One region of the Blautia sp. BCRC 81119 genome, then DNA from elsewhere that is predicted to be linked to it. Evidence: riboswitches for the same ligand, from Rfam matches in the RefSeq annotation. Region 1 holds a riboswitch; each other region holds the start of a gene.
What was found. A riboswitch is a leader RNA that binds a small molecule or an ion and turns the genes downstream of it on or off. The one in region 1 is predicted to bind cobalamin.

Region 1 (4,784 bases):
GCGTCAGGAAGACGCATTTTCTGAAGCATGGAGCATCCCTTCTTCCATGCTTCTGCTTTGGATATATCCGTATGTGTACAGATATATTCCACATACTGACTTCCAATCTTACGGATAGGGTTCAGGGTTCCGCCGCAGTCCTGGAAGATCATGGAAATGCGGGTACCCCTTAAATTTCTCCATTCATCCTTTGTATTGGAAAGCAGAGAATGTCCGTGAAACTGAATATCTCCGGTGCTGACCCGGCCACCTCCGGCAAGTGCGCCGAGGACAGCACGGATCACGGTTGTTTTTCCACTTCCACTCTCGCCTACCACACTGATGATCTCCCCCTTCTTCATGGAAAGGTTGAAATGTTCAATGGTAGGTGCCTGTTTTCCGTACTGAACGGAAAGATCCTTGATCTCAAGCATAAATAAGCGCTCCTTTACTCGGCAAGAGTGATATCCTTTGTCAGCCAGTAGTAATCCATCGGATACATCTTAACACCTGTTACCTTTTTGTTGGAGAAGAGGTAGGTTGTCTCATAACCAAAGAATACAGTTGCAGCATCATCCATGATATCCTGCTGAATATCGATGATGAGATCTTTTCTCTTGTCCTCATCAAATGTCTGCGCAAGCTCGTCAAGAAGCTTGTCAACCTCCGGGTTATTGTATCCTGCAGTATTGTTTGCAGAGGAGCTGTACCAGTTCTCTCTTAAGTAGTTCTCAGGGTCTCCAGTGTTTGCTACCAGCACGTTCCAGATCAGAAGGTCATACTGACCGGAATCTCTCATGTCAAGAAGTGTCTCATAACTTACTGTGTTCAGGTTTACGTTGATACCGATCTCCTTCAGACTGGCCTGTGCTGCCTGTGCGTATACACCAAGCTCGGCACGGCTTGTGTAGATAACAAAATCAAGAACAAGAGGATCTCCGTCAGGAGTTTCTACAAATCCGTCACCGTCAACATCTTTGTATCCGGCCTCATCAAGGATCTTCTTTGCGCTGTCCGGATCATAGGAATTCTCATCCTTCAGATCATCGAATCCAAAGTCAAGTGTTGGAGGAACCGGTGCTTTACCAGCTGTTGCACCACCCTCGAGAAGAGTGTTGCAGTATGTTTCCTTGTCAAGACCACGAAGAAGTGCCTGGCGAAGAGCCTTATCGCTGAGTGCATGATCCTCGTTCTGGTTCATGAATGCATAGGTGGAACGAAGAGACTGAAGCTCCTGGATGTCGTAATTGTCATTTCCCTCAAACTCAACCAGGTTCTCTGTTTTCAGGTTGTAAGCGATATCGATCTCACCTGTCTGAAGAGCCATGGAACGTGTTGTCTGGTCATCCACACATTTCAGTGTAACTTTATCAAGGGGAACTTCTCCATCCCAGTAGTTCTCATTTTTTACTACGATACAGGAATCCGTCGGGCTGAAAGATTCTACTGCGTAAGGTCCTGTACAGATCGGTCCTTCCATGGCAAATGTAGAATCATCTACATTTGTATCTACGATCAGAAACAGCGGGTCTGCAAGGCATCCGGCCATGTTTGCATTTGCTCTGTTCAGATGGAAGATCAGGTTCTGTCCGTCAACTTCGAGGCTGTCGAGATCAAAGAATTCCGGAACACGGTCACTCTTTTCAGCGGTACGTTCGATGGAGGCTTTTACCATCTCCGGTGTCATATCGTCACCGTTGGAGAATTTTACGCCCTCACGGATCTTGAAGGTCCATGTTTTTCCATCGTCACTGTTTTCCCACTCTTCCGCAAGACATGGAACGATCTCACCGTTCTCATCGAATTTTGTAAGACACTCGCCGATCGCATAACGGGATACAACCCAGCTGAAATACTGCTCTGTCGGCTCCAGTGTATCTGCAAAGCTTGTTACTCCGATGGTGATTTCCTTATCACTTTTTTTGTCACCCTTTGCCTGAGCCACTGTTGTCATGGAAAAAGTCATCATACATGCAAGTGTAGCAGCCAGCACTTTTTTAACTACATTATTTCTCATTTCATCCTCCTAAAGATAATATACTGATCATATGGTGTTGGTTTGTTACAGAGTTGTTTTATTGATCCTGGCGCGGATCCAGTACATCACGGATGCTGTCTCCAAGCATGTTGAAAACAACAACACAGATCACGATAGCGATACCAGGGTAGATCATAAGCCATGGCGCCTTTGCCATGTAGGTTCTTCCTTCATTCAGCATCAGTCCCCACTCCGGTGTCGGCGCAGTTGCACCAAATCCCAGGAATGAAAGGGAAGCCAGCTCCAGCATCATAGTTCCGATATCTGCTGCCGCAGTTACCACCATCTGGGTTACCATGTTGGGAAGAATGTGTACAAGAAGAATTTTCCAGGTCTTTGTTCCGTTTACTATAGCTGCCTCTATGTAAAGACTCTTCTTGACTTTCAAGACCATACTTCGTGCAAGACGGGCATATTTTGTCCAGCTTACAGCCGCAATGGAAATAACGGCATTGACCAGGTTTGGTCCAAGCATACCGGCAATGGCAATGGCCAGTACAAGCCCAGGGAAGGAGATCATCATATCTGCGATACGCATGATCACTGCATCCACAACGCCGCCGAAATATCCGGCAATAACTCCTAAAAATGTACCGATGACAAAGATCACTGCAACCAGACATAAGGTCATGATCAGAGAGGTTCTTGTTCCGAAGATAACACGGGAAAGAAGATCTCGTCCAAGCTTATCCGTTCCGAACGGATGAGCGGAGCTTGGCTCCTGCAGTGATTCGGTCATAACTGCATTCAGTGGATCATATGGTGAGAGCTGCGGCGCAAAGATCGCAATTCCGATCACCACGAGACCCAGAATGAAGAAAAGAGTGAACTGTTTATTTTCTTTGAATGTTCGTAATACCTTTTTCAATTATCTATCCTCCTTAAGTCTTGGATCGAGATAAGTATAGGACAGATCCACAAGCAGGTTGATGCACATGTACAGGATCGCGATCCAAAGTACATAGCCCTGTACAAGAGGATAGTCACGACAGGAAATCGCCTTTACTGCCATATTTCCCATTCCAGGCCAGTTGTAAATGATCTCTACAACTGCAGTACCTCCCAGAAGACTTCCAAGGGAAAGTCCCAACAGCGTTACCAGCGGAAGCATAACATTAGGAAGGACGTGTTTCCAGAGAATGACGCTTTCCTTGATTCCACGCATTCTTGCACCTGTGACATAATCCTGATGAAGTTCCTCCAGCACTGCACTTCTTACCTGTCTGGTATATTTTGCAGACATGGCAAGTGCAAGAGTCAGCGCCGGGAGGATCATGGATTTAAAATCCGTACTGCCTCCTGCAACATTGATCCAGCGAAGCTGAACACCAAAGATGCTGAGAAGGATCAGGCCCAGCCAGAAGCTTGGAACAGATACTCCCACAAAGGTAATTCCTCTCACAAAATAATCCGGGAATTTGTTCTGATATACAGCGGCCAGGATTCCAAGCGGTATGGAAATAATGACCATCATCAGAAGTGCCAGCAACGACATCCTCAGCGTCGGCCAGAAACAGGATACCAGTTTATCTGTTACCGGCATTTTGAAAGAATAGGACTGTCCCATATCTCCTGTAACAACACCCTTCAGCCAGGAACCATACTGCACGAGAAAGGGCTGATCAAGGCCAAGCTCATGTCTTGTCTGTTCCAGAAGCTCTGGTGTAGGAAGATTACCACACTCTGTCAGCATGATCTCCGCAGGATCACCAGGTGACAGGTAGGTCAGTCCAAATGTGAAAAAGCTGATTCCAAATAATACAATGATGATCTGGAGAAATCTTTTTCCTACTTGTTTCTTTGTCACGTTTTACTCCTTTCCTCATTTGATGCGATTTTAACATTGCCGTTTTAATTTAGTTAGATAAAAGAAACTATTGGATTCTTAATATGCAGAATATGCATGGAATTTTAGAAAATTTGCACGAAAAAAGCCCGTGACGAAATACGGGCACACAAAATAAATATGCTTCCTATCTTCCGTAAGAATCATTTTAAAACAATTGCAAGCAGGTCTCCTGACTTAGGATCCTTACCCTCAGACACCTTCCCGGTCTATTTCTCACGCACTCGACCAGTGGTACTTTGTCTGAGGATTTCCCCTTACAGTGACGGGATCGTACCGGATTTACACCGGTTTCCCTATTAATCCTCTCAGAACTTACAACGGCTGATGTGAAAATCAGCAAATGCTGTCAAATTACTGAAACATTATATGATAAAACTATAGTTTATGTCTATGGAAAAATGTTATATTTTTAGAAAACTCATAAATTTTGTTAAAGATGCTTGAATTGTATATATCCCCCATGGGGGATTTGACAATTGGATTTATCTGATCTGCTAAAAAAACACGGATTTTACCTCGCTATTTTTACAAATAGAATAGCAAATGGTAAAACCCGGTTTTCTTACTGTTTCAATATGATTTCAGACAGAAGCGTTCTGAAAAGGTTGTTTACTATCAGGTCAGAGTCTCCGTGATCGCTGCATATGCGATCATTGGTCCGTCTTCAATAATGTTCAGACTGGCTGTCTGATAAAGTACGACTCCGTTTTCAGTTGCAATAGATGTGTAAAGTAAATTTCCATAGTAATCTCTCAGTTCACCCAATTCTTCTCCCTTAAAGAAGTACTCTCCAGGCTTCTTGGATGGATACCAGCATCCGGTATACGGCGCATATTCATAGACTACATTTTCAAGAAGCATCTGACGGTAATGCTTCAGACCATGACATTTCTTTCCCTGGAGATGAAAAACAAGGTG
Region 2 (4,784 bases), on a different contig from region 1:
CTGTATCAAACTCTGCTGTATAAACGCCATCTTCCAGGGTATCTGCTTTGGCTGCATCTGTATCCTTGTCTTCGGAAGCTTCTGCTTCCTCACCGGACTCTGTTTTTGTTTCATCTGTTTTTGCCATCGCAGGCACAGAGCCCAGCACCAGGACTGATGCACTTGCCATTGCAAGAATTAAGTTTACATAGCGTTTTTTCATGATAATCTTCTCCCTTCCATAGATACAGCAATCTGCCCGGAAAACAGTCTTCCTGATCTTTCCGGGCAGTTACATTGATTTCTTATAGGTATCTGAACTCACTCAGATATTTTTATATTTATTATTCTGCGGACTCCTCAGCAGAATCAGCCTCTGTATCTGCTGCTGCATCAGAATCTGCGGACTCCTCAGTGCTTCCCAGAGAATCGATGGCTGCCTTTGTATGCTCTACATAAAGCTTCTCAACTGCTTCGATTCTTCCAAGACCCTCGATCTGGCAGTCAACCTTATCGAAGTTTCCGGATGCTACAAACTGGCTCTTCCAGGAATCCTCCTCATCACCGGCCATATCGTTATTTGCATGGTCTCCGGCAACAACCATCAGCGGACGAAGAACAACGTTCTTGTATCCTGCTTCTTTTACCTTCTCGATAACCTTGTCGCAGGCTGTATCTTCCGGCTTACCCTCTACAGTACCGATGAATGCGTTCTTCAATCCAAGGTTTTCCATCTGTGTCTGCATCTGATCGTATGTAACGTTAGCTGTATGAGATGTTCCATGTCCCATGAATACGAATGCTGTGCCAGCCTCAGCTGCTGCATCCATGCTGTCAAATCCGGCCTCTTTGCAAGCCGTATCTGTGATCGCCTGAGCAACGGCTTTCTTGTCATCATTGATCACAGTTGCATCGTCTCCAACCTCACCGAGCATTGGCTCTGCGATAGCTACAGACTCGAATTTATCTTTATAGCCATTGATCGCTTCTGTCATCTCATCGTACTCAGCACCATGCATCAGATGGGTAGGCTGTACAACCAGATTCTTAACACCATTCTCTACTGCACGGTCAAGAGCCTGCTGCATGTTATCGATCACTTCATCATCTCTTGCCTCTACATGGTTGATGATGATCTGTGCTGTAAATGCTCTTCTTACAGACCAGTCCGGATAAGCTTCTGCAAGAGCATCCTCGATTCCCTTGACATCCTCTGCACGGCTGTCATTGAAGGAAGTACCAAAGCTTACAACAAGAAGTTCATTCTCACCGATCTCATCCTGGTTACGCGGATCGTCCTTGGAAGCATCTCCTGTGTCACGTCCGAAATAATCCGGATCTGCATTCTCACCCTCTACCAGTTCTTTCTGAGCATCTGTCAGAGCATCCCATGCTTCTTTGGCTGCCTTGCAGTCCTCATCTGTTGTGTCGTTTCTTTCCTGTACATAGATCTTGTCGATCAGAGCTGCTACATTATCTGCTGCTTCCTGATCTGCATCAGAAGCCTCTGTGGTATCAGCTGCCTCAGCGTTCTCTTCTGTAGCAGAATCCTCTGCTGCCATTGCTGTTGTAGCTGCACCCATAGAGCATGTCATGGAAACTGCGAGCATCAGAGCTAACATTGTTTTTCTTTTCATTTCTCATTGTCCTCTTTTCATGTATTTCCAGAATACTGATATGTACAAAAAAGCAGCAGCTCTCTGCGGCCGCCTGCTCACACATGATTCTCTGCGCAATACAAATACATAAAAAGAAGTTCTGTATTGTTATGGAGAATACCGATTCGTAAACCGCGAATCCCTGAATCTCACAATAAGGCAGTTCTCCTGACTTGGTTCCACGCTGCTTTCCCTTCCCGGTCTCCCAGTGGTTATAAAAGCAGCTCCCCTTTCACAGTGACGGTATCGTTCCGGATTCTCACCGGATTCTCTTTTGCACATCCGACTGGATGCAACCTTATCATTATAACATTTGCACATATTTTCTTTTACCTGGTTATCTAACTTTTACCACAAACTCATAAATTTGTCAAGATTGATGTCAGACGATTCACGGTTTTCTGTGATCTTCGCTCACAAAAAACACCTCGCGAAATATTACCAGTGAACAGTAACCGGTTTTCTCCCTGTATCTGTCAGTTATTATCAGAATGCTTTCTCCAATATTCATGCATATCCTGCATAAAAAACAGCCCCTTTCTGTCATCACCCTGATATCAGAAAAGGACTGTCTTACATCAGATATTCGCAATCCGCTTCGCTACTTGCTCATAACAGATAAACTGCTTTGCAGTTTATCTAGTCAAGCGGATATTCGCAATCCGCTTTGCTACTTGCTCATAACAGATAAACTGCTCTGCAGTTTATCTGTTAAAATACTCCTGCTCCAGGTATCTGGCTACGTAGATTCCGCTGGCAGATGCATGGGACAGAGAATGGGTCACGCCGCTGCAGTCTCCGATAACAAAGAGACCCTTGTGGCAGGTTTCCAGATTTTCGTCGATCTCGACCTCCATGTTGTAGAATTTAACCTCAACGCCATAAAGCAAAGTATCATCATCTGCGGTTCCCGGTGCGATCTTATCCAGAGCATAGATCATCTCAATGATGCCATCCAGGATACGTTTCGGCATAACAAGACTTAAATCTCCCGGTGTCGCAGAAAGTGTAGGTGTTACGAAACTTTCCTCAATACGGGCTTTTGTGCTTCGTCTTCCGCGGATCAGATCTCCAAACCGCTGTACCATAACACCACCGCCAAGCATATTGGAAAGTCTTGCAATGCTCTCACCGTATCCGTTGCTGTCATGGAACGGCTCTGAGAAATGCTTGGATACCAGAAGGGCAAAGTTTGTATTGTTGGTATGCTTTGCCGGATCTTCGTAGCTGTGACCGTTTACTGTGATGATACCGTTGGTATTTTCATTCACGACAACACCTCGCGGGTTCATGCAGAAGGTACGGACCATATCCTCAAACTTCTCAGTTCTGTAAACGATCTTGCTCTCATAAAGCTCATCTGTCAGACGGCTGAAAACCTCTGCCGGAAGCTCCACACGGACTCCGATGTCCACACGGTTGGAAAGAGTCGGGATCTTAAGCTCTGTACATACCGTCTCCATCCATTTACTTCCGCTTCGTCCTGCGGAGATGATACAGTAAGTTCCCTCGTAACGCTCATCTCCTACAAAAACTGCATAACCGTCTTCAGTTTTTTCTACTTTGTCAACAGATGCGTCAAAATAGAAGTCCACATGGTCTTTCATTTTTTCATAGAGGTTCTGAAGCACCACATAGTTGATATCTGTTCCCAGATGGCGGACTGATGCATCCAAAAGATGCAGGCCGTTCTGAAGGCAGAGCTTACGGATCTCGCTGTTTGTGGTAGAATAAAGTTTGGTTCCCTCACCGCCATGCATCAGGTTCAGTTTATCTACATATTCCATCAGCTCTGTGGCTGTATCCTTGCCGATATGCTGGTACAGAGTTCCGCCAAACTGATTGGTGATATTATATTTTCCGTCGGAGAAAGCGCCTGCACCGCCAAATCCCTTCATGATCGCACAGGTTTTGCAGTGGATACAGGATTTTACTTTCTTTCCGTCGATGGGACATTTTCTTTTTTCCAGAGGATGACCAGCTTCAAAAACCGCGATCTTTTTCTCCGGATCATTATTCATCAGTTCATAGGCCGCAAAGATTCCACCGGGACCTGCTCCTACGATCAGTACATCATATTTCATAAATAAAAACTCCTTATCTTGTATTGCACATTTTCAGTACTTTGTTTTTGCATAAACCCTGTCTATTCTACAACAAGTGTGTTCAAAAGTCACCTGTTTTTTCGGAACCTTCCGATCTTAAGCTTTTTTCCATCTGTTTCCACGGTAATAGCACCGTTTTTCATGGTGTATTCCACCTGACTTCCGGCCGCTTTAAGCCGCTCTACGGTTTCCGGTGACGGATGTCCGTAGGTGTTAGTGAGCGAACAGGAAATGATCGCCACTTCCGGCTTTATTTTCTCAAGAAATGCTTCTGTGGTAGAATAACGGGAACCGTGATGTCCCACCTTCAGACAGTCAACATCCTCAAGCCCCCCGGCTGCCAGAAGCTTTTTCTCCGTATCTGCACCGATATCTCCGGTAAAAAGCATCTGAAAATCTCCAAAAGACAACTCCATCACCATAGCTTCCTCATTCACATCTTTTCCTGTGGCATTTTTCTCCGGCCACAGAACAGAAAAAGATACTTTGCCGCAAGGCAGCTCATCCCCTTTTCCGGCTGTCATGACCTTAACTCCGGCTGTTTTTGCTGCCTCTGCAAGCTCCCTCCACGCATCTGGTCTTTCCGCCCAGGCAGGCAGGATCAGATATCCGACCCGGATGGTTGTAAGACCTTTTCCCATATATTCCAGAAGCTCCTTCACACCGTTGATGTGATCCTGATCTGTATGGGAAATAAAAATCCCATCCAGCCAGGAAATCCCCTGACTTTTCAATGCCGGCAAAAGGCAGTATCTTCCAAGCTCCGACTGGCTGCTGCTTCCTCCGTCGATCAAAAAATGGTGATCCTCCGGGGTCTCCACAAGAATACCGTCACCTTGTCCTACATCCAGGCAGATCACCTTCAGACTTCCTGCTGGATGAAATCCCAGTATCAGGATTCCGACTGCCAGAAAAATACCGGCTGTTATCCGGATAGCATATAGCTTCCAACAACCTGCTTCCGCCCGCTCCTCTGATAACTCCATTTCCTCACTGACTGCTTTTTTCTTCCGGAGCTGTTCTTTTATATACTGTCCCATAA
Region 3 (4,784 bases), on a different contig from region 1:
AAATATTATTTCTACAGCGGCAGTGGTGTTGCTGCAAGAAGCGTATTCCTTACAGACAAGAAGAATGTGACCAGATATTTTACCAGCAAATGCTTTATGGCAAAGGGCTGGGCAACAAATAAAAAACAGCAGAAGCGCTATTTTGATCCAAACACGGGAGCTATGTATAAGGGCTTCAAGAAGATCGGCAGCGATACCTATTATTTTTACAGCAAGAGCGGCGTGATGGCTACCGGTTGGGTCACAAATTCCAAAAAAGGATATAAATATTATTTCGATCCGTCAACCGGTGTCATGGCTACGGGAACGAAGACGATCGATGGCAAGAAGTATACATTTGGCAGCAATGGTGTCTTGGATACCAACCCAAGCACTACTACAGCGACAAGCTCCAGGACTATCAAGAATTTCCTTGCCAATGCATTACTTCCAGTAGGAAAGACTCTTTACGTATGGGGCGGCGGCCACAACTGGTCGGATGCGACCAGAAAGGGCATCAGTCCAAAATGGAAACAGTGGTATGACAGCAATTCCAGCTCCTATAATTACAGATATTATATGGATCTCAGTGAAGCTACAGAACAGAAGGGCCTTGACTGTTCCGGCTTTGTAGGATGGTCTGTATATCAGATCATGCAGAGCAGATCCGGTGGACCTATGTACACGGATGTTTCCGGAAATCTTGGATCTTTGTATTCCGGCAAGGGAATGGGTACCGTTGTTTCCCAGGCTCAGCTGGCAAGCTCAAACTGGAAGCTTTATCCTGGGGATATCGGATACAACAGCGGACATACCTGGATCGTTCTCGGACAGTGTTCCGATAAGAGTGTCGTGATCCTCCACTGTACACCGAATGCCGGCGTACAGATTTCCGGAACACCGACACCAAGCGGAACTTACGGAAGCCAGGCGATCAAGCTGGCAGAAACTTATATGTCTAGGTATCCTGGAGCCAGCAAATATGACTATCATGAATCCAGTGGTAATTATATCCGAAACGGTGCATACTTCAGATGGAACAGAAGCACTCTTTCCGATCCCAACGGATATCTGAACAAGACAGCCAATCAGATCCTTGCAGATCTTTTCTGATCAGGATATGCTGAAAGAAATTTATATGTAACAAATAGCAATAAGAAACGCGAGAGGAGAATCTGAGATAACCCGGGTTCTCCTTTTTTAATGTCAAAATCATTAATAAATGTTACAAAGTTTTAAACTAATTAATAGAAAATCCTTGCAATCCAAATAACACTGTGTTAATATATAAAAAGATTGAAACAAGATATTGCAAAAGTATTACAAAGAAAACCAACGAAGCGGATGGTCAGATCCGCTGTATTAAATTAGAATCAGATTGCGAGGGTGAACAGTCATGAAGAAAAGGATATTATGTCTGACACTGGCGCTCATCATCAGCGGAGCACAGGTAGTCAGCGTAAGCGCAACAAGAGAAGATGAGGCAGCACTTCAGCAGGAGATGGATGCGACCAACGAACAGCTGAATGCGACTTATTCCAGATTGGATGAGCTTTCCTCACAGAAGTCACAGATTGAAGGCGAGATTTCAACTCTTGATGCCAATCTTGTAAACGTGATGGTTTCGATCCAGACACTGGAGGGAGATATCTCCAATAAGGAAGCCGACATTGCATCTACACAGACCAACCTTGAGAAGGCCAAAAATGCCAAGCAGAAACAGTATGAGGCAATGAAGAAACGTATCCAGTATCTCTATGAGAAGGGTGGAGACGATGCATGGTTCCAGATGATGCTGAATGCAGAGAACCTGTCTGACCTTCTTACAAGAGCAGAGTACACACAGAAGACTTATGAGCAGGACCGTAAGAGTCTTGAAAAATATTCCAATACGATCCAGCAGGTGGCAAACCTGGAGGCACAGTACACACAGGAGAAGGCAGAGCTGGAGGGAATGAAGCAGGAATATGAGGCAGAGTCCCAGAACCTGCAGGCACAGCTGGATGAGAAGCGTGCCACATCCGCAGATTATGATAATGAGATCGCCTACGCACAGCAGCAGGCTACAGATTATGCAAACCTTCTTGCAGAGCAGACTGCAGAGCTTCAGAGATTAGAGGCTGAGCGTATTGCAGCAGAGGAAGAGGCAAGACGTCAGGCCGAGGCTGAAGCAGCAGCGAGAGCACAGGCTGAGGCAGAAGAGGAAGCAAGACGCCAGGCAGAGCAGGAAGCACAGCAGGATGAGGCAGACGAGAGCGAAGACGGACAGTACGATGAGGACGGCGACGTGATCGAGAATGCAGATGAGGATACTGCAGAAGATGACACCGAGGATGTGGATGAAGATGCAGACAATGGTGAGAATGATGATGCGTCCGAGGATACTGAGAATACAGAGGATAATGCAGACGCAGATTACGATAACAGCACAGACGCATCTGAAGAAAGTGCAGAGGACACATCTAATGCAGAGGATACATCTTCAGACAGTGACAGTTCTTCTTACAGCAGTGGTTCCGGATCTTCTGTTGTGAATTATGCTACACAGTTTGTGGGAAATCCTTACGTATGGGGCGGAACAAGCCTTACCAATGGTGCAGACTGCTCCGGATTTGTACAAAGTGTCTATGCGAACTTCGGAGTCAGCCTTCCGAGAACCTCCTATGAGCAGCAGAATGCAGGTACAGAAGTATCCTACGCAGATGCACAGCCGGGAGATCTGATCTGCTATGGCGGACACGTGGCTATTTACATGGGTAATGGCCAGATCGTTCATGCATCGAACTCTCAGGACGGGATCAAGATCAGCAATGATGCTACATACAGAACAATTGTATCTGTAAGACGTCTTGTATAATAAGAACGTACAACAGAAAATAAAAATACAGCAGCCCGACAGTAGTTTGTCGGGCTGTTTTTGACGTCGGAAAAAATATTGAAAACCCATGGAACGGATTGAACAGCAATAAAATATGCTCAAAAATGTATAAATATTGAAAACAGTATTGACATATAATTAACAGGATGTTATTATAATGTCAGTATAATTCCATATTGAACATAGCAAGTGCTGAGGATAGCTGACAGTTATATATTGATTATCAGAAGTCCACAGAAAAGGGAATCAGGTGTGAAACCTGAGCGATCCGGTCACTGTAACGGAGGAGCGAATCTCATAGTCCATTGTACGTATGTATGAGAAGGAGAGAGGAGTCATGATCCCGGAGCCAGGAAACCTGCTTGTTATGGCGAGGTTAAACTTCCGTGTAAAGTGTAACAACCATTTCAGGGACTCCGCACCCCTGGGACGTTGTCTACTTTTTTACGAGAGTAGGCATTTTTTTATGGAATGCGCCTGTTCATATGAATTATACATGATTAAATGGCAGGCGATACTACTCCGGATACATTCGTTCCCTCCGCGCACTCATGAACGGATTATATTTCTACCCCGGGGTGGCATCGCTACCTCTTTTTTATAGGAAAAAATTATGTGTGGTTATGTCAGGAGAGGAGAAAAGAGCCATGGAGAAACCATACTGGGAAGGCAAAGAATACTCTTACTTCAGCCACAAAAACTGTGAGTATTTTCCGTGCCATAAAGGAGCAGATCCGGAGAACTTCAATTGTCTGTTCTGCTATTGTCCTTTATATGCACTGGGAGATAAATGTGGTGGTAATTTCCGCTTTACGGAAAGCGGGATTAAAGACTGCACCGAATGCAAGCTTCCTCACAGAAGAGAAAATTTCGGATATGTTACAGGTAAATATAGCGAGCTTGCGGAAATTGTACGGAAGCAGCGGGAAAAATAAAAAACAGGCCAGTTCAGATACAGGAAAATGTATATTCCTGTGTTTGAACTGGCCTGTTTTGTTTGGAGTGGACAATATCTGTTATCTGTCGGAAAAGATACAGAAGATCATTCTCTGGTTTGGAGAAAAACCTTGAGTCTGGGAATCTGGTTGTTGAGGATCAGCTGTTCCGGAAACATGGCCTGATGAACAAACTCAGCAGCACAGGTAAAATCTCCGATATGCTCCGGGCCATGGCTGTCACTGGAAAGAAGCAGCGGCAGATCATATTTGCGGCAGCATCGAAGGATCTCGAAACAGTTTTCTCTTGTGTCGCCACGATAGCCATAAGGTGCAAGAGAAGCTTCGTTGATCTCAAAGATCGTGCCGGTTTCCCTGGCAGCCCTTGCAAGCGCATCATAATTAACCGGGTAATGAGTGTTATCACTATGTCCGAGGATCTTTACACAGGGGTTTTTCATTACATTGATAAAAGCTTCTGTGTTTTCGGCTCTGGTACCGCAGCGGTAATTCCAGGCATGCATGCTGGCAATGGCGTAATCAAGTTTACATAATGATTCCTGATCTAAATCTACCGTTCCGCTGCGGTCAAGGATATTCAGTTCAATTCCGTAGAGTAATTCTACACCGAAATGTTTTTTGGGAGAATAGGTAAGGCTACGGAAATAGGAGGAAGTTCCGGCTGCCAGAGTGCCGGGACCGTGATCAGTGATCCCGAGAAGCCGGAGACCTTTCTCGGCAGCTGCGCGTGCCATGTTGGTGATGGTACATTCCGTGCCGTGACCACTGGCGATGGAGTGGGTATGCATATCAGAAAGATACATAAAAATACACCTCTTTTACTGTTTGAGAACATGTGACAGAGCGGAATACGAATGTCCGCTTTGCATAAATTTTTTTCTGAAAAACAAAGGAATTCCTATATAAATCCAAGTATGGCAGAGCAGAAAAACAAAGTCAATAGAGAAAAACATAAAAATACAAAAAACAAA
Region 4 (4,784 bases), on a different contig from region 1:
AATCCGATTACACCGGCACAGTACACGGCAAATCCGATCATAACAGAAGCAACGATCAGATAAAAAGTCCGCAGTCTGTGCAGATCTGTTCCAAGGGTAATGGATACGTCATCTCCCAGAAGCATCAGATTCAGGTTCCGGTACTGCGTCCAGAAAACAGCCACGCACACCAGCGTGACCGGAAGCATTACACCCACTCTGGTCCAGCTTGCTCCGGCAAGACTTCCCATGCTCCACTTCATAACTTCTGTTGCCGCATTTTTGTCATTGGTAATATAAATGACAAAATTGGAAAAAGCAGAACAGACTGCGCTGACCGCCATTCCCGCAAGGATCAGTTTTGCGGAAGTTGCCTTTCCACCCATGTTTGCAATGGCGATCACCGCAAAAGAAGTGATCATCGCGCCAATGAAAGCTGTGATTCCCACAGAGTTTCCGCCAAGAAAGCTTCCGATTCCAAGCATGATGGCCAGTGTGGCACCCAGAGATGCACCAGATGAGATACCCAGCACATACGGGTCTGCCAGCGGGTTCTGCACGATAGCCTGCATCACCACGCCGCACACGGAAAGAGCCATTCCAACTGCCAGAGCCAGAAGGACTCTAGGCAGCCGGATCAGCCACACAACATCATGAACTGCGCCTTCCGCATAGGCGGACAGACTTTTTATATGAAACAATTTATAAGCGATAACGCTGTATACATCCTTCAGTGACAGATCCGCATTTCCAAAAGTGATGGCTGCAAGTATGGAAAAAATAAGGAATCCTGCAAGTCCGATGAGAACTGCCACATACATGGATGTTCTGAGCACCTTATCTTTTTTTCTCTGTGAAGCTGTTTCTTTCACTGCATTTTCTCCGATCAGTCAAGATTTACGTCCGGATATAATCCCTTTGCAAAAGTTTCGATTCCGTCCTGGGTACGTGTTGCACTTGCATACATCTCACTGAGCATGATCGGGTAAACACGTCCGTTCTTTACTGCGTCAAGGCTCTTCAGGGACTCATCATCCTGGATCACTGCAAGCTGGCTGTTCTTAACAGTTTCCGGATCATCTCCTGCATATGGCATGTAAACCACAAAGATCACGTCAGGGTTGGCTGCGATGATATCCTCTTTTCCAACGGTGGAAGCATCCGGGTTTGCAAGAGTTGCGCCTAACTGTGTTACCATATCTCCGCCAAGGCTCTTTACGCCATAGTTTGTGATGTCATCTCCAAGAGGCTCCAATACCATTACGCTTGGTTTGTCTTTTACATCTGCAGTTGCAGTAAGAGTTTTGTCGATCACTGCTTTTGCATCATCAACGATAGCCTGTGCTTTGTCCTGTACATCGAAGATCTTTCCGATATTTAAGATATCTGTGAATTCATTTTCCAGTGTTCTGTCGCCGTCCGGACGAGTATTGGTGTTGTAGTAGGTGTTGCAGCCTTTGTCGATCCAGTCTGTTACATTTCCCAGATTCTTATCAGAGAAAAGAGAGCTCCAGGATAAGATCATGTCCGGCTCCAGCATTGTTACAGTTTCAAGGGATGGGGTAAATTCGTCAAGATAATTTGTTTTTGAGAATGCTTCTTTGAGATCTTCCGGAACTTCATTATCAAGACCTGCGGTAGCTACCAGGTGGTCTTCCAGACCAAGTGCGAGCATAGTCTCAATGCTTCCCTGATATACAGCAAGGACTTTTTCCGGTGCTTTTTCATAAGTGGTTTCGATTTCGTTTCCATCGTAATCATAGGTTGTGATGGTCAGAGGATATTCTGTCTTGGTTGCCTCTGCGGAAGAATCTTCGGTGTCTGCAGACTCTGTACTGTCTTCTGCTGCCGGCTGGTTGTCTTCCTTGATGGTCTCGGAGTCTGCTCTCTCTGCGGCATAAACAGCCGGAGCTGCTGATACGGTCATTGCCGCTGCCATTACCATTGCCATGATTCTTGTGGATACATACTTGTTTTTCATTTCATTTCCTCTCTTTTCGCCTGTTTTATCTCCTGTTGCCTATGGGTAACCGAAAAGATGGGGCTTCATAAAATCTGCACGGAACACTTTGTACGGAAGCTCCCACTTACATACTGTCAAGCAGGTTTCCTGACTTACAGACTCAGAAAAAACTCTGCAAAATAAAAACTGATACACCATTCATCTTTTAGCCGATCATGAATGATGTATCAGAATTTTCTCCAGAATCTCTCTGACATCGGGATTTCGCCTTCTCACATGAGTTTCTGCAATGGCATGTGAAATCCCTTCTTCTGTATACAGTGGCCGCAACCGCTCAGGCTTTTTACCCGATTCCCTCTCACAGTATCCGGCAGCATATGTGCCGGTGATACTGTCCACTTCACAGCAATTCAATTACGCTGATACTGATTCTAACATACCGGTTTTCCAATTACAACCTTGAGGCCGGATTTTTACAGTTTTTTGCAGAAATAGTCTGCCCGGAGAGATCCCTCTCAGATCTTTTTCAGCTTGGCAAAACCGGCGAACATTTTTTTCACGCCGACTTTGTCAAAGTCTACCGTCACTTCGTAGTCTCTGCCGCCGTCTGCGATATTTTTTACGATACCGACTCCGAATTTCACATGACGGACCGTGTCTCCCTCACCATAGTCCAGGCTGTCCGCCTTCTTCACTGTGAAATCTTTTTTCTGCAGGGTGCTCTTTGCCTGGAAATTCATTTTCATCTGGGCATAGGCGCTTTTCGGAGATACGATATCATCTACCCTGGGCTTTTTCTCCTGAATGGTATGTCCAAGATCTACCAGTTCCCGTGGAACCTCCCTTACAAAACGTGACACACGGTTATACTGAGTCTCCCCACGGATCATCCGCTGTTTTGCACAGGTTAAAGTCAGTTCCTTCATGGCACGGGTGATCCCCACATAACAGAGCCTTCGCTCCTCCTCGATATCCGACGGATCACCGGACCAGATGGAAGCATACCCCGGAAAAACACCGTCCTCCATTCCCACGATAAATACATTTGGGAATTCCAGTCCCTTGGCACTGTGAAGAGTCATCAGCAGCACATAATCCTGATCCGGATCAACAGAATCGATATCTGCCACCAGTGCGATCTCCTCCAGAAATGCAGAAAGTGTTGCCGGCTGTCCGGCCTCCTCCATGGCTTCCTGGAAGGATTCTGTCTTGGAGATCAGCTCATCGATATTTTCGATCCTCGCCTGGGCCTCCTCCGTTTTCTCTGCCTCCAGTTCCTTCACATAACCGGTAAGCTCAATGACCTCTTCCAGGGTTTCACGGACTGTATAGGCCTCTGCCTTACTTTTCAGTCCCTGGATAAAGGATACAAAATCATTGATCTTTCCTGCTGCCCTGCCAATGGACGGTACTTCCTCCACCACGCGGAGCGCATCGTAAAAGCTCAGGTTCATCATATCCGCATAGTCCTGGACACGGCCGATGCTGGTGAGCCCGATCCCTCTTTTTGGCACATTTAAGATTCTGCGCACAGCCAGATCATCACTGGCATTGTCAATGGTCTTCAGATAGCTTAACAGATCCTTGATCTCTTTGCGGGCATAAAAATTCACACCGCCGACAATCTTATAAGGAACATTTGCCAGGAGAAATTTCTCCTCAAAGAGACGGGACTGGGCATTGGTCCGATAAAGTACTGCACAGTCCTTGTACTGGAATTTCCCGTTGCGGCGCCCCTGGATGATCTCTCCTGCAACATACTCCGCTTCCTCAAATCCGTTGTTGAACTGACGGAAATGTACTTTATCGCCCTCTTCGTTCTCTGTCCAGAGGCGTTTTTCCTTACGCTCTGTGTTGTTGACGATCACCTCATTGGCTGCATTGAGGATATTCTGGGTAGAACGGTAATTCTGTTCCAGGCGCACCACCTTAGCCTCAGGAAAAACCTTCTCAAAGCCTAAGATATTCCCGATATTTGCTCCACGAAAACGATAGATGGACTGATCATCATCACCAACCACACAGAGATTCTTGTATTTCTCAGCAAGAAGACTTACAAATTTAAACTGGGCAGTATTGGTATCCTGATACTCATCCACCATAATATATTTAAAACGTTCCTGATAATAGTCCAGGATATCCGGATTATGCTGAAAAAGCTCCACAGTCTTCACGATCAGGTCATCAAAATCCAGTGCATTGTTTCCCCGGAGGATAGACTGATATTCCTTATACATACCGGCAATCTTCCGTGCATCCGGATCACCGCCCGCATTCAGCTCCATCTCTTCCGGTGTGATCATTTCATCCTTGGCATGGGAAATCTCAGCAAGAACGCCTCGTTCCTTGTAAATCTTGGTATTGATATCAAATTTCCGGAAGATTTCCTTCATGACTGTTTTCTGGTCGTCGGCATCATAAATGGTAAAATTACTGCCAAAGCCCAGCACCTCAATATGTCTGCGCAGGATCCTCACGCAGGCGGAATGGAAGGTGGAGACCCATACGCTCTCCGCACCCATTCCCGCAATTTTATTCACACGTTCCCGCATCTCACTGGCGGCCTTGTTGGTAAAGGTGATCGCCAGGATATTCCATGGGTTTACACCCTTTTCTTCCATTAAATAGGCGATCCTGTGGGTCAGCACTCTTGTTTTTCCGGAACCGGCTCCTGCGAGGATCAGAAGTGGTCCCTCTGTATGTACGGCAGCTTCCCGCTGCATAGGATTCAATGTGTCCAAAGCATCATGTATACTCATTTTGATCTCCATTTCTTTTTCCATATGAACAGTATCTTTATATACTATCATGACTTTACTTTCCGGTAAACCCACCTCTCTGA

Region 2: it holds a riboswitch for cobalamin, as region 1 does, so the genes downstream of both, DMI82_RS11375 (sirohydrochlorin cobaltochelatase) here and nikB (nickel ABC transporter permease) in region 1, are expected to answer to the same signal.
Region 3: it holds a riboswitch for cobalamin, as region 1 does, so the genes downstream of both, DMI82_RS17175 (cysteine-rich small domain-containing protein) here and nikB (nickel ABC transporter permease) in region 1, are expected to answer to the same signal.
Region 4: it holds a riboswitch for cobalamin, as region 1 does, so the genes downstream of both, DMI82_RS07010 (ABC transporter substrate-binding protein) here and nikB (nickel ABC transporter permease) in region 1, are expected to answer to the same signal.

Annotation. Positions count from the first base shown of each region.
Region 1 covers NZ_QJHD01000020.1:57,084-61,867, reverse strand. The annotation lists gene DMI82_RS12655 (ABC transporter ATP-binding protein) at 1-413, opposite strand, end outside; gene DMI82_RS12650 (ABC transporter substrate-binding protein) at 428-1,996, opposite strand; gene nikC (nickel transporter permease) at 2,055-2,885, opposite strand; gene nikB (nickel ABC transporter permease) at 2,886-3,824, opposite strand; cobalamin riboswitch at 4,009-4,197, opposite strand; gene DMI82_RS12635 (M14 family metallopeptidase) at 4,482-4,784, opposite strand, start outside.
Region 2 covers NZ_QJHD01000017.1:98,052-102,835, reverse strand. The annotation lists gene DMI82_RS11380 (hypothetical protein) at 1-202, opposite strand, end outside; gene DMI82_RS11375 (sirohydrochlorin cobaltochelatase) at 324-1,616, opposite strand; cobalamin riboswitch at 1,779-1,953, opposite strand; gene DMI82_RS11370 (NAD(P)/FAD-dependent oxidoreductase) at 2,342-3,721, opposite strand; gene DMI82_RS11365 (DNA internalization-related competence protein ComEC/Rec2) at 3,811-4,784, opposite strand, start outside.
Region 3 covers NZ_QJHD01000033.1:45,099-49,882, reverse strand. The annotation lists gene DMI82_RS17185 (N-acetylmuramoyl-L-alanine amidase family protein) at 1-1,092, shown strand, start outside; gene DMI82_RS17180 (C40 family peptidase) at 1,376-2,836, shown strand; cobalamin riboswitch at 3,068-3,237, shown strand; gene DMI82_RS17175 (cysteine-rich small domain-containing protein) at 3,505-3,792, shown strand; gene DMI82_RS17170 (phosphatase) at 3,900-4,616, opposite strand.
Region 4 covers NZ_QJHD01000009.1:4,177-8,960, forward strand. The annotation lists gene DMI82_RS07005 (FecCD family ABC transporter permease) at 1-851, opposite strand, end outside; gene DMI82_RS07010 (ABC transporter substrate-binding protein) at 866-1,960, opposite strand; cobalamin riboswitch at 2,064-2,359, opposite strand; gene pcrA (DNA helicase PcrA) at 2,458-4,701, opposite strand.